Regions from separate parts of the Burkholderia sp. NRF60-BP8 genome, predicted to be linked through region 4. Evidence: predicted binding sites of a transcription regulator. Region 4 holds the regulator's gene; each other region holds the start of a gene.
What was found. The regulator FliA, encoded in region 4, starts transcription of late flagellar genes. The targets are predictions, from matches to a motif close to CTAAAGTTTNNNNNNNNNNNGCCGNTA.
Positions count from the first base shown of each region.

Region 1: a site for FliA is predicted at 2,163-2,189, ahead of flgM (flagellar biosynthesis anti-sigma factor FlgM). Genes of this name have one in related genera too.
Region 2: a site for FliA is predicted at 1,760-1,786, ahead of fliS (flagellar export chaperone FliS). Genes of this name have one in related genera too.
Region 3: a site for FliA is predicted at 969-995, ahead of WS54_RS18520 (DUF4088 family protein). Genes of this name have one in related genera too.

Region 1 covers NZ_CP013373.1:3,263,521-3,266,998, forward strand. Annotated here, with positions in the region: gene flgC (flagellar basal body rod protein FlgC) at 1-80, opposite strand, end outside; gene flgB (flagellar basal body rod protein FlgB) at 121-609, opposite strand; gene flgA (flagellar basal body P-ring formation chaperone FlgA) at 815-2,101, shown strand; gene flgM (flagellar biosynthesis anti-sigma factor FlgM) at 2,219-2,548, shown strand; gene WS54_RS28845 (flagella synthesis protein FlgN) at 2,626-3,066, shown strand; gene WS54_RS28850 (M24 family metallopeptidase) at 3,116-3,478, opposite strand, start outside.
Region 2 covers NZ_CP013373.1:3,303,671-3,307,148, reverse strand. Annotated here, with positions in the region: gene fliF (flagellar basal-body MS-ring/collar protein FliF) at 1-1,037, opposite strand, end outside; gene fliE (flagellar hook-basal body complex protein FliE) at 1,287-1,631, shown strand; gene fliS (flagellar export chaperone FliS) at 1,861-2,295, shown strand; gene WS54_RS29030 (flagellar protein FliT) at 2,292-2,624, shown strand; gene fliK (flagellar hook-length control protein FliK) at 2,784-3,478, shown strand, end outside.
Region 3 covers NZ_CP013373.1:1,117,137-1,120,614, reverse strand. Annotated here, with positions in the region: gene WS54_RS18530 (AzlC family ABC transporter permease) at 1-612, shown strand, start outside; gene WS54_RS18525 (AzlD domain-containing protein) at 609-947, shown strand; gene WS54_RS18520 (DUF4088 family protein) at 1,110-1,886, shown strand; gene WS54_RS18515 (hypothetical protein) at 2,015-2,416, opposite strand; gene WS54_RS18510 (RNA-binding S4 domain-containing protein) at 2,683-2,901, shown strand; gene norM (multidrug efflux MATE transporter NorM) at 3,040-3,478, shown strand, end outside.
Region 4 covers NZ_CP013373.1:230,706-234,183, forward strand. Annotated here, with positions in the region: gene flhF (flagellar biosynthesis protein FlhF) at 1-724, shown strand, start outside; gene WS54_RS14075 (nucleotide-binding protein) at 717-1,535, shown strand; gene WS54_RS14080 (RNA polymerase sigma factor FliA) at 1,558-2,292, shown strand; S-adenosyl-L-homocysteine riboswitch at 2,390-2,509, shown strand; gene ahcY (adenosylhomocysteinase) at 2,542-3,478, shown strand, end outside.

The DNA.
Region 1 (3,478 bases), 390 kb from region 4:
GACGCGGTGACGTTCAGGCGCTGCGATTGCGCGGACAGCGCCGAACCGGCGACGCCGAAGATGTTCATCAACGAAGGCATGGAGGCTCCTTGTGCCGGGGTCCGGATTCGGACACGGCGCTTACGAGTTCGTCGTGATCGCGGCGATCATCGCCTTGATCTGCTGGGTCATCACGGTCATCCCGGTTTCGTAGTGCAGCGCGTTGTTCGCGAACTGCACGCGCTCGACGTCGAGATCGACCGTGTTGCCGTCGAGCGACGGCTGCAACGGCATCCGGTATTGCGCGCGGCCGTAGTCGTCCGACGGGCCGCCGGTCGGGATCAGCTTCGCGGTGCCGGCCATGTGGCCGGGCGCCGTCGACACCATCGACATGCCGCTCGTCACGCCGGCCGGCTGCGCCATCGGCAGTTGCGCGGCATTGCTCGGCGCCAGGCCGCCGCTCGCCTGCTTCAGCGAGCGCGCGAGCGTCGACGCGAAATCGACGTCGCGGGCCTGGTAGCCGGGCGTGTCGGCGTTCGCGATGTTCGACGACAGCAGTTCCTGCCGGTAGGCGCGCACGTCGAGCGCCTGTCGGCCGAACGCGAATTCCGCATCGAGTTTGTCCAGCATGTGTGCGTCTCTCCGTATGAAGCGCTGCACGCCCCCCGCGCCGGATGGCGACCCGAGAGGCTTTTTTCCATGACAGCGATGGTAGGCGCGGGACGCAACCGGCAATCGGACGAATAACGCGGCAAAGCCCCCCTCTATTCATCGTTTGCGCGACGGCTCGCCTCCCTAGAATGCGAATCGGATCAACGGCTTCGAGGACACGGCAATGGCACGCAGCGCATTTCGCGAATACGCCGGACGCGGCACGCGCCTGCGCCGTGCGTTCGCGCTCGCCGCGGCGCTGTGGGCCGCGGTGCCGGCCGCGCACGCGGACGACGGGACGATCGTGATTCCCGGCCGCGGCGAGACGGCGGAGACCGCGCTCGCGCACGCCAATGCGGCGAGCGGCGGGCAGTTCGGCGGGAAAGCGGGGACGAGCGCGGGTACGGGCGCGGATGCGGCCATGGGTGGTGCGGCGGGTGTCGCGGCGGGCGGTGCCGGCGGGTTGATCGGCATGGCCGGTGCGGCCGCCGGCGGCGCTTCCGGCATGCCCGGCGCCGTCGGCATGACCGCCAACGGCTACACGGCGCAGCCGGCCGGATCGATGGCGGTGACGAGCGTTCCGGCCCCTGCGCCGGTACCGGCGCCAGCACCACGCCCCGTCTACGCAGCAGCCCGCGCGAATGCCGCAAACGCCGCTTACGGCGCGCCGCGCGCCGTCGATCCCGGCGGTGTCGCGACCGTCGTTGCCGGCACCGGTACCGCCGAATCCGCGTCGCCCCCCCGGCAGGCGCTTGCCGCCCGCATCGCCGCGGCGCGCGCCGCTTCATCCGCGCCGGCCCCGCGTGCACCGGCGGCGGCCGAGCCCACGGCACAGCCGACGCCGCCCGGCCGGCAAGACCCCGAAACGATCCGGCGCGCGGCGCTCGCGTTCCTGCAGCAGCAGATCGCCGGCCTGCCCGGCAAGACCACCGCGACCGTCACGACCGCCTTTCCGCGCGGGCTCGCCGCGTGCACGACGCTCGAACCGTTCCTGCCGACCGGCGCGCGCCTGTGGGGCCGCACGACGGTCGGCGTGCGCTGCGCGGGCGAGCGGCCGTGGACCGTCTACCTGCAGGCGAAGGTCGCCGTGCAGGCCACCTATTACGTCGCCGCGCGCCAGATCGCGCCCGGCGAGCCGCTGTCCGCGGCCGACCTCGTCGCGCGCGACGGCGACCTGACGGTGCTGCCGCTCGCGGTGATCACCGATCCGGCGCAGGCGATCGGCGCGACCGCCCTCGCGCGCATCTCGGCCGGCCTGCCGCTGCGGCAGGACATGCTGAAGAGCGCCGCGTCGGTGTCGGCCGGCCAGACGGTGCGGGTCGTCGCGGCCGGCCCCGGCTTCACGATTTCGGCGGAGGGCAGCGCGCTCGCGAATGCGGCGCCGGGCCAGTCGGTGCGGGTGCGGATGGCGGCCGGGCAGATCGTCACGGCAATCGTCAAGGACGCCGGCACCGTCGAAATTCCGCTGTAGGGACGGATCTGCCGCAAGAATGTAAAGAATTGTTTATTCGGAGCATTTCGGGCGCGCGATGCTAAAGTTCGGGCCGACCCGGCCGTTATCTGGGTCAAACCGTACAGGAAACCCATCGTGAAGATCGATTCCACTCCGAAACCGAGCCCCCTCGCGCCGACCGGCACCGGCGCGGCCCGTGCGCAGTCCGGCACGGCCCAGTCGTCCGGGCAGGCAGCCGACGCTGGATCGACCGGCGGCGACACGACCGTGAACCTGTCGGGTCTGTCGGGCCAGCTGCGTTCGGTATCCGCGTCGGGCGACGCCGATATCGACACGGGCCTGGTCCAGTCGATCAAGGACGCGCTGAACAACGGCACGCTGACGATCGACGCGAACAAGATTGCCGACGGCGTATTGAACACCGCCCGCGAACTGCTGCAGCAGCAGCGCCCGCAGGGCAGCTAATCCCGGCCTCGTGGCCGGTTCACCCGGTTTGCCGGCGCGCGCAGCACTGCACGCACCGGCGCGACGAGCATGACGCGATGAGAGAAGAGCTGCTGGCCACGGTCAACGACGAACACGCGACGGTCGAAGCGTTCGCGTCCCTGCTCGTCTACGAGGAAAAGGCGCTGACGACGGCCGAGCCGCTCGAGATGCTGCCCGGGATCGTCGAGAAGAAAAGCGCGCTGATCGACCGGCTCGCGCAGCTCGAACGCACGCGCGACACGCAGCTTTCCGCGCTCGGCTTTCCGGCCGGCAAGAAAGGCATGGACCAGGCGGCCGAGCGCGATGCACGCCTCGCGGGCCGCTGGCAACTGCTGCAACAGGCCGCCGAACGCGCGCGCCAAGCCAATGCGAACAACGGGATGCTGATCCGGATCCGGATAGACTACAACGAGCGCGCGCTCGCGGTGCTGCGCTCGGCGCCCGCGCCGGCCGGCGTGTACGGCCCCGACGGACGCGTCTCGGCGCTGACGCGCTGACGTCGCGCCGCGCGGCCGCCCGGCGGCCGCGCCCCTGCCTCCCCCGTCGTTACAACAGCGGACACGCGGTGACCTGCGTGCCGCGCTCCGCGCACAGCCGCTCGTAGTCGCGCAGATACGCGCGCTCGGCGTCGTCCAGCAGGTCGAGATCGATCAGATCCCAGTCGTAGCCGACCGTCACGACGTTCTCGAACGTCACGGTGCCCGGCTGCGCGTCGTCCGGCCGCACGATCACGATGTTCTCGATCCGCACGCCGCCCTTGCCCGGAAGGTAGATGCCCGGCTCGACCGAAATCACCGCATTCGGCACCAGCCCGTACCGCGCGCCCGGCGCGAATCGCACGCCGCCCTCGTGGACGTGAATCCCGACGCCGTGCCCGGTACCGTGGCCGAAATCGTAGCCATGATCGCG
Region 2 (3,478 bases), 350 kb from region 4:
GGCACGCCCGACGCGCCGCCTTGCGCGAGTTCGGTCGCACTGCTGGTCTGCTGGCTGCGGATCGCGGCCTGCTGCGGCGTGCCGTTCGGGCCGTAGCTTTCCGACGTCTGCTCGATCTTCGAGAAATCGAGATCCGCGCTGACCTGCGAACGCGCGTTGCCGGCGCCGAAGATCGGCGCGAGGATCGCGTCGATGCGCTTCTGCGTGTTGTGCTCGACCTGCTGCACGTACTTGAGCTGGCTCGCGTCGAGGCCGGAAGCGGATGCGGTCTGGGTCAGCAGGTTGCCGTCCTGGTCGACGATCGTCACGTTCTTCGCCGGCATGTCGGGCACGCCGGACGACACCATCCGCGTGATCGCCTGCACCTGGCCCTCGTCGAGCACGCGGCCCGGGTAGAGGTCGACGAACACCGACGCGCTCGGCGCTTCCTTGTCGCGCACGAACACCGACGGCTTCGGGATCGCGAGATGCACGCGCGCGCCGCGCACGGCGTTGATCGATTCGATGGTGCGCTGCAGCTCGCCTTCGAGCGCGCGCTGGTAGTTGATCTGCTCGGCGAACTGGCTGATGCCGAATTTCTGGTTGTCCATCAGCTCGAAGCCGACCGAGCCGCCCTTCGGCAGCCCCATCGCGGCGAGCTTCAGCCGCGTTTCGTGCACCTGGTTCGACGGCACGAGGATCGCGCCGCCGGCATCGGCGAACTTGTACGGCACGTTTGCCTGCTGGAGCGCGGCAATGATCGCGCCGCCGTCGCGGTCCGACAGGTTGCTGTACAGCACGCGGTAGTCGGGCGCCCGGCTCCACAGCACGAGCGCGGTGATCGCGGCGATCGCGAACGCGACGGCGATCACGAACGGCAGCTTCGGGTTGCCCTTCATCCGCGAGATGCCGGGAATGCGTTCGGCGAAGCCGCCCAGCCCGAAGTCCGCGCCTGCGCCGCCCGCGCCCGGCAACGCGGCGGCCGCGGCGGCGCCGGGCGCCGGGCTGAGGCCCGCGCGGGCGTCTGGGTTGATCAGCGAGTTGGCCTGCGAATCCATGCGTCGAGTTTCTCCGGAGCGGGGCGACTGAGCTCGCTCGGGCGAGCGGGCGGACAATGACACGATGCGATTATCGTGACCCGCGGCGCACTCCGATCGACCGAAAAGAGCGGGGTTTCCCCCGTACTTTCTCGGCTTTGACGCGCGCCGCGCTGCTATCCTTTTTCGCGATCCGGCATGGTGCGCGTGGTGCGGCGCCGGCGGAAACGCCCGGCGCGTCCGGGTCACTTCTCTAGGTCTGGGGACAGCATGACTGCGAACGTCAGCGGAATCGGTTCGGTGTTGCAACAGATGCAGTCGATGGCCGCGCAGGCGTCCGGCGGCGTCGCGAGCCCGACGGCGGCGCTGGCCGGCTCGGGCGCGGCGACGGCCGGCACGTTCGCGAGCGCGATGAAGGCGTCGCTCGACAAGATCAGCGGCGACCAGCAGCGCGCGCTCGGCGAGGCGAAGGCGTTCGAGGTCGGCGCGCCGAACATCTCGCTGAACGACGTGATGGTCGACATGCAGAAAGCCAATATCGGCTTCCAGTTCGGGCTCCAGGTCCGCAACAAGCTAGTGAGCGCTTACAACGACATCATGCAGATGTCGGTGTGAGGCGACGGGCATCCGGGGGCGGCTATCCGACGACGGGCATCCGGGGGCGGCCTTCCGACGACGGTCCGGCGCTTGCGGAACGGAGCCAACGGGCCGGCGACGCTGGCCCGCCGGCAGCCCCGGCGCACCTAAAGCTTTTCAAATCCCTTCCGATAACTCCGGTGAAGGCCGCGCCGTGCGACGCACGGCGGCGGCTCCCGCATAGCCAAGGCAAATAAAGGAGAAGCGCATGTTTTCCCCAGGACACGCTGGAGCCAGTGCGTACGCGCGTGTCGGCGTCGAGACCGGGGTGATGGGCGCCTCCCCGCATCGGCTGATCGCGATGCTGTACCAGGGGGCGCGGCAGGCGATCGCGCTGGCGCGCATGCATTTGCAGCAAGACAACGTAGCCGGCCGCGGCGAAGCGATCGGCAAGGCGATCCGGATCGTCGAGAGCGGCCTGCAGGCGTCGCTGAACCGCGACGCGGGCGGCGAGATCGCCGACCGGCTCCATGCGCTGTATGCGTATATCGGCCGGCGCCTGCTGGAAGCGAACGCGCAGGCGAGCGACGCGATGCTGGTCGAGGTCGACGGCTTGCTCGCGACGCTCGAGGAAGCATGGACGGGCATCGCCCCGGAAGTCGCGCGGATGGCCGCGCAACAGGCAGCGGAAGCATCACGATGAATCACAAGGCCGAATACTTCGCGCGTTACGAGGCGCTCGCCGCCGTGTCGAGCCGGATGCTCTGCGCCGCGCGCGGCGCCGACTGGAACGCGTTGCCGGAGTTGCAGGCCGAATTCATGCAGCTCGTGGACGGATTGAAGGAGGCCGATCCGGGCGTCGCGCTCGACGAATCGGATCTCGGCCGCAAGCTCGACCTGATCCGCCGCATCCTGGCCGACGACGCCGCGATCCGCGATCTCGTGAGCCCGGACGTCGCGCGGCTGTCCGCGCTGTTCGAGGCGCGGCGCTCGACCCAGGTATTGACCGATCTCTATCGCGCGCGCGGATAGGGCCGTCGTCCGGAAGACGGGCGCGAGGCGCCCGGGCCCGGTGCCGTACGCGGCGCGCGCCGTTCCCGCGGGCGGCGCCGGTGTGCCGCGCCGGATTCGCAACGATGTGTCGGTCCGTTTGCCCACGCAAACGGACCCCAAGGTGAGCAGGCTCCGATCATGACCGGTATCGACTCCGTTGCGGCCGCGCTGCTGGCGAGCCGCCTCGACAGCTTGCTGACCGGCACCGTATCGGCGCCCGCCGGCGGCGGCGCGACCTCGCAGGTCGGCACGCCGGGCGCCGGCGCGTCGTCCTCGCCGTCGGCCGGCAGTCCGCCCGCCGCGCCGCCGGCTTCCACGCAGACCGCGCTGTCCGAGGTCGGGCGCGCGCTCGACGCGATTTCGCGCTCGGGCGGCGATGCGACGCCGGCGATCGTCGGTCGGCTGCCGCTGCTGGCCGATCCCGCCGTGCTGCTCGCCGATACGCCCGCGCCGGCGCGCGTGCCGGCTGCGTCCAGTCCCGCGGCGTCCTCTACGCCCGCTTCCGCCGAAGCGTCGTCCACCGCGGCGGCGCGCGAGGCGGCCGCGCCGCCGCCGGTCGCGGCGTTGCGCGCGGCGCTCGCGCAGGCCGTGAGCGAAAGCGGCCTCTTCTACGAATCCCATCTCGCGCAGTGGCTGGCCGGCCAGCGTCCGCTCGCGGCGCTGTTGCGCGAGCCGCAGGCGCGCCTCGCGACCGCGCTCGCGCCGGCCGACCCGCAAGCCGTTCCGCACGAGCCGACCGACGTGCTCGACGAACTGCTCGCGCAGCGCCCGCCGCTGCCGGCCACCGCACGGGCCAGCGCGCCCCCGCCGCCCCAGGGCGGCGGCGCGCCTGC
Region 3 (3,478 bases), 890 kb from region 4:
GCCTGGCACGGCGCGCTGATGTCGCTCGCGGTGTTCGCGGGCTCCGCGCAGTTCATCGCGCTCGGCCTGATCGCCGGCAGCGCGAGTTTCGCCGTCGTGCTCGCCACGACGCTGATCGTGAACCTGCGCCACCTGCTGTACAGCGCGACGCTCGCGCCCTATGTCGCCCACCTGCCGCTGCGCTGGCGCGCGACGCTCGGCGCGTTGATGACCGACGAGGTATTCGCGGTCGCCTACGGACACTACCGGCACTACCCGCCCGGTACGATCGGCCCCCACTACTTTTTCGGCTCCGGGCTCGCGATGTACCTGAACTGGCAGGTCTGGACGCTCGCGGGCATCGGCTTCGGCACGGCATTCCCGGGCCTGCAGTCGCTCGGCCTCGATTTCGCGATGGCGGCGACCTTCATCGCGATCGTCGTCCCGCAGCTCGGCACGCTGCGCTACTTCTCGGCGGCCGCCACGGCCGGCACGCTCGCGTACTTCTGGCAGGGCTGGCCGTACAAGCTCGGGCTACTCGGCGCGGTCGCCGCCGGCGTCGCGGTCGGCGTCGCGCTCACGCTGCTGCACGATCGCACGCGCGCCGGCTCCCGCCCGGAGGCGGCATCGTGAGTTACGCGCTGCTGATCCTCGGGATGGCCGTCATCACGTATGCGATCCGCTCGACGCTGTTCCTGTTCGGCGAGCGGCTGGCGTTCCCGCCGCTCGTGCGGACCGCGCTCGGCTTCGTGCCGGTCACCGTGCTGACCGCGATCATCGTACCGATGACCGTCTCGCCGCACGGCGGCACGGCCGAGCTGACCTGGCGAAACCCGCAGCTCGTCGGCGCGCTCGCGGCCGTGCTCGTATCGGCCGCGACCCGCCGCCCGCTCGTGACGATCGCCGCCGGGCTCGCGGTGTTCTTCCTGTGGCAAGGGGTCGTACTGCCGCACTGGCCGCCCGCCTGAGCGCGGGCTGCGTCGCGCGCGCTCAAGTTTCCGCCCGGTGCGCCGATATAGGAGAGGAAGACCCGCCACCGGCCCCGGCGCGCATCGGTCGATCGACGCCGTGCCCCGTTCCCGGTGCGCCGCGCCGGCGCCGGCTTGCGCGGGCCGCCATCGAGACGATTCATGGGCCAGATCACCCTTTCCCTCAAGGACGACACGCTCGAGTCCCTGCGCAAGGACTACGATGCGTTCGTCCGCGTGTCGCTGAAACTCGACCCGCAATTCGCGACGCCGTCGTTCGAGGATTTCCTGCGCGCCAAGCTGCTCGACAACATGGTGCCGCTGACCGAGCACGCCGTGCAGCGGATGCTGCAGGGCGGCCAGTACGCGTGGGCCAAGCGCACGCTCGACAAGGAATTTCCGGACGTCGTCGCGATCCTGATGCGGCAGGCCGGCGAATTCGGCTTCGGCTTCGCGTCGCGCTCCGAATGGACCCCCGACGAACTCGCGAAAGCATGTCGCGACTGGGCGAAGGCGATCGTCGCCGAAGCGCAGGGCGACGCGTCGCTGATCGACCCGCTCGCGTCGCAGATCAAGAGCGCGGCGCAGGACATCCAGACGCTCGAGGAACTGATGCAGACACCTGCGTGGCGGCTCGCGGAATCGCTGCGGCAGCGGATCTACGAGGCCAAGCTCGCGTGCGAGATGAGCGTCGGCAGCACCGCACGCGACAAGCTCGGCGAACTGCGCGGGCTGCTGCGGCTCGGGCTCGCGCACGGCTCGTTCCAGAAGCAGGAAGCGCAGCAGATCATGGAATACCTGCGGCTGCTGAAGCCGGAGATCTTCGTCGAGGAACCGTACGACGTCTTCGCGCGCCTGGCCGCCTGGCTTCGCAGCGTGTTCACGCCGGCCGTCGCACGGCCGGCCCAGGGACAGGGGCAAGGCCAGCGCCGGCCCTGACCGCGCTCGTCCCGCGCAACGCATCCCCCCACGAAAACGGCCCGGTCGCGCGAAGCGAACCGGGCCGCCTGACGATTGCCGTCGCGACGCGCCGCTCCAGGCGCGCGTCGCGACGGCGTCGGACACGCTTACTGCGTGGCGCCCTGCGCCGATGCACCGCCCTGCGCGCCGACCGATGCGCCGCCTTCGGTCGCCTCGTCGGCCTTCGCCTTGGCCGAGCCCGCATGGCCCTTGGCCGACTTCGCCGCATGCTTCGTATGCTTCTTGGCCGAATGAACGGCCGACGACGTCGTATCCTTCGCGCCATCGGCCGCCGCGCCGACCGCATCGGTCGCACCGCCCGTCGCATTGCCCGACGCGTTCGCGCCGGCGCCGCCCTGCGCGCCCGCACCGACACCCGCCGCCGGCGTCTGCGCCTGCACGCCGGCGCCGGCTGCGCCTTGCGCCGTCGTGCCCGTCTGGGCGAATGCGGCCGAAGTGGCGAACGCCGTCAGCGCGGCACCGATCAGCATCGTACGAATCTTGGACATGGCAATTCTCCTCAAGAAGTTGTGCGTCCGGACCGCAGCGATGCGGCCCGTCGCGTCCCCGCCGCAACACGCAGCAGGTACGACAGAAGACCGGCCGCCCGCACGGCCGGTTCGCGAATCTCTCAGACTGTTACCCACCGTTTCATTTGCTGACGAATCGCTCACAGTCCTTTACATCCGCCGGCGGCCGCCCGCGCTCGCGTGCGGGCGCGCGGTGCCGTATGATGCGGAGCGTTTCCTCCCGCGCGTAGCGCCCCTTCCTCGTCATGCCCAATCTGGATTTCACGCTGACCGGCGAATACGTCGAGCTGCACAACCTTCTCAAGATCACCGGTCTCGCGGACAGCGGCGGCACCGCGAAGCTGATCGTCGCGTCCGGCGCCGTGAAAGTGGACGGCGCGATCGAGCTTCGCAAGACCTGCAAGATCCGCGCGGGCCAGGTCGTGCTGCTCGGCGACACGCGCATCGCGGTACGCGAGGCCTAGCGCTCGCGGGGGTTCCCCCTGCCCGCGACATGGCCATCGGCGCGCGCGTTCGACACGGTACGAATAAAGCCGTAAGCTAGCCGTCTCTCAAAATAAATACATATAGCGCGGGCCCGCACCCGCGCGAGCGCCCATTCCATGTCGCATTCCGGTCTTACGAGGACGGCCGCCGCGCCGCCGTCCCTGTCCAGTCATGCCGCCGATACCGCACGCCTCGCCGCGCCGCTCGCGATCGCGCAACTTTCCCAGATGGCGATGAGCGTCACCGACACGGTGCTGCTCGGTTCGCTCGGCCCCGATTCGCTCGCGGCGGGCGGGCTCGGCGCGAACTTCTTCTTCGTCATCGTGACGATCCTGCAAGGCGTGCTGTCGTCGGTCAGCGTGAGCGTCGCGCATGCGCGCGGCGCCCAGGCCGAGGATCGCGTGCCGCACATCTACTGGACGGGCTTCGCGCTGTCCGTGCTGCTCGCGATTCCGGCCATCGTCGCGCTGTCGCTTGCCGAACCGATCCTGCTGATGTTCCACGAGCCGCCGCTGCTCGCGCATCACGTCGGCGAATACACGGGCATCCTGCGCT
Region 4 (3,478 bases):
CGAGGACGCGCTGATGGAGCGCGGCGGCGTGTTCGCGCTGATGGGGCCGACGGGCGTCGGCAAGACGACCACCACCGCGAAGCTGGCGGCGCGCTGCGTGATGCGCTTCGGCGCGAGCAAGGTCGCGCTGCTGACCACCGACAGCTACCGGATCGGCGGCCACGAGCAACTGCGCATCTTCGGCAAGATTCTCGGCGTGCCGGTTCACGCGGTGAAGGATGCGGGCGACCTCGCGCTCGCGCTGTCCGAGTTGCGCAACAAGCATATCGTGCTGATCGACACGATCGGCATGAGCCAGCGCGACCGCGCGGTGTCCGACCAGATCGCGATGCTGCACGGCGCGAACGCGCCGGTGCAGCGCCTGCTGCTGCTGAACGCGACGAGCCACGGCGACACGCTGAACGAAGTCGTGCAGGCGTACCGCAGCGCGGGCGAGCATCCGAACCTGGCCGGTTGCATTCTCACGAAGCTCGACGAGGCGACCCACCTCGGCGGCGTGCTCGACACGGTGATCCGCTACAAGCTGCCGGTCCACTACGTGTCGACCGGCCAGAAGGTGCCGGAGAACCTGTACGTCGCATCGACCCGATTCCTGCTGAAGAGCGCGTTCTGTGTGCCGCGCGACGGCTCGCCCTTCGTGCCGCAAGACGAGGACATGCCGACGCTGCTTTCCGCACTGACCGCACGTTCCACCGCCGAGCTGCACGAGGTGCGATTTGGATAAACGGATCATCGACCAGGCAGAAGGGCTGCGGCGCCTGCTGGCCGGGCGCGCGTCGCGCATCGTCGCGGTGACGGGCGGCCCGGCGGGCGTCGGCTGCACGTCCACCGTGGTGAACCTCGCGGCGGCGCTCGCGTCGCTCGGCAAGGACGTGCTCGTCGTCGACGAGCGCGCCGACGTGCATTCGGCCAGCGCGACGCTCGCCGGCGCGTGGCTGCGCGACGGCGAACGCACGCGGGTGGCGGCCGGCTTCGGCCTGTGCGGCGCCGCGCGGCTCGCGCGCGCCGGCTACAGCGACGCGCAACTGAGCGACTTCATCGACGGCCCGGCCGACATCGTCCTCGTCGACGCGCAGCTCGGCGCCGACGGCTCGTTCTCGGCGCTCGCGCGCGAAGCCCACGACGTGCTGGTCGTCACGCGGGTCGCCGCGCAGGCGATCACCGAGGCGTACGCGTGCATGAAGCGGCTGCATTTCGCGCACGCGTTCGCGCAGTTCCGCGTGCTGACCAACCAGGTCGGCAGCCACGCGGACGCGAAGACGGCCTTCGACAATCTCGCGGGCGTCGCGAGCCGCTACCTGACCGTATCGATCGCCGACGCGGGCTGCGTGAGCGCCGATCCGCTCGTCGAGCACGCCCGCGAACTGATGCATGCGGTGGTCGACGCGTTCCCGTCGTCGGCTGCCGCGCGCGACTACCGGCAGATTGCCGCCGACCTGTTGTACTGGCCGATGCGCCCGCGTTCGGGCGCGGGCCGCGCGGTCCACGCCGGCGGCAAGCCGTCGTACGAGGCGGGCGCGGCACACGCCGCGTGAGCGCCACCCGAAGGAGGGAGCCATGATGTACAACGCTCAAGGAAAGATGTCCCAGGCCGACGTGCTCGCGCAATACGCGCCGCTCGTGCGCCGCCTCGGGCTGCAGCTCGTCGCGAAGATGCCGGCGAGTGTCGATCTCGACGACCTGATCCAGGCCGGCATGATCGGCCTGATGGACGCGGCCGGCCGCTACAAGGAAGACCAGGGCGCGCAGTTCGAGACCTACGCGACGCAGCGCATCCGCGGCGCGATGCTCGACGAGCTGCGCAGCAACGACTGGCTGCCGCGCAGCCTGCGCAAGACGTCGCGCGAGGTCGAGCACGCGGTGCACCAGGTCGAGCAGCACCTCGGCCGCTCGGCGAGCGAGACCGAGATCGCGCAGCACCTGAACATGCCGCTCGACGAATACCAGGGGATGCTGCAGGACCTGCACGGCAGCCAGCTCATCTACTACGAGGATTTCGACCGCGCCGCCGACGACGAGCCGTTTCTCGACCGCTATCGCGTCGATCACGCCGATCCGCTGTCGGCGTTGCTCGACGAGCACCTGCGCGAGGCGCTCGTCGAGGCGATCGAGCGGCTGCCGGAGCGCGAGAAGCTGCTGATGTCGCTGTACTACGAACGGGGTCTGAATCTGCGCGAGATCGGCGCGGTCCTCGAGGTGAGCGAATCGCGCGTGTGCCAGTTGCACAGCCAGGCCGTTGCGCGCCTGCGTGCGCGGCTGCGCGAACAGGCGTGGGTCGGCGCGGAGTCCTGACCCTTTGGAACGGCCGCGCGCGCCGACGCCGCGCGCCCGTGCCGCGGTTGCTCGGCGCTTGCGCATTTCGCGCGCCGATTTGCTACAATCCCCTCCGTTTTCCGAGGAGCGTTGCGACGGACCATCCAGCGTCCGCCAGGCTCGGAAGGCTTCACCAAGCAGCCGTGCAGCGATTTTTTCGCTGCCGGCCCCGCTTCCTGAACGGCGCTCACGTCACCAATCTAGAAACTTTTTAGAAAGGAGGGCGTGATGAACGCCATTATCGATTCCAAGGCTTCCCACGATTACGTCGTCGCCGACATGGCGCTGGCCGGCTGGGGCCGCAAGGAACTGAACATCGCCGAGACCGAAATGCCGGGCCTCGTGCAGATCCGCGACGAATACAAGGCGCAGCAGCCGCTGAAGGGCGCGCGCATTGCCGGTTCGCTGCACATGACGATCCAGACGGGCGTGCTGATCGAGACGCTGAAGGCGCTCGGCGCGGACGTGCGCTGGGCGTCGTGCAACATCTTCTCGACCCAGGATCACGCGGCGGCCGCGATCGTCGAAGCCGGCACGCCGGTGTTCGCGTTCAAGGGCGAATCGCTCGACGAATACTGGGAGTTCTCGCACCGCATCTTCGAATGGCCGAACGGCGAATTCGCGAACATGATCCTGGATGACGGCGGCGATGCCACGCTGCTGCTGATCCTCGGCTCGAAGGCCGAGAAGGACCGTTCGGTGATCGCGAAGCCGACCAACGAGGAAGAAGTCGCGCTGTACAAGTCGATCGCGGCGCACCTCGACGTCGACGCGAACTGGTACTCGAAGCGCCTCGCGCACATCAAGGGCGTGACCGAAGAAACCACGACCGGCGTGCATCGCCTGTACCAGATGGAAAAGGACGGCCGCCTGCCGTTCCCGGCGTTCAACGTGAACGATTCGGTCACGAAGTCGAAGTTCGACAACCTGTACGGCTGCCGCGAGTCGCTCGTCGACGGCATCAAGCGCGCGACCGACGTGATGATCGCGGGCAAGGTCGCGGTCGTCGCGGGCTACGGCGACGTGGGCAAGGGTTGCGCGCAATCGCTGCGCGGCCTGGGTGCGACCGTGTGGGTCACCGAAGTCGATCCGATCTGCGCGCTGCAGGCGGCGATGGAAGGCTACCGCGTCGTGACGATGGAATACGCGGCGGACAAGGCCGACA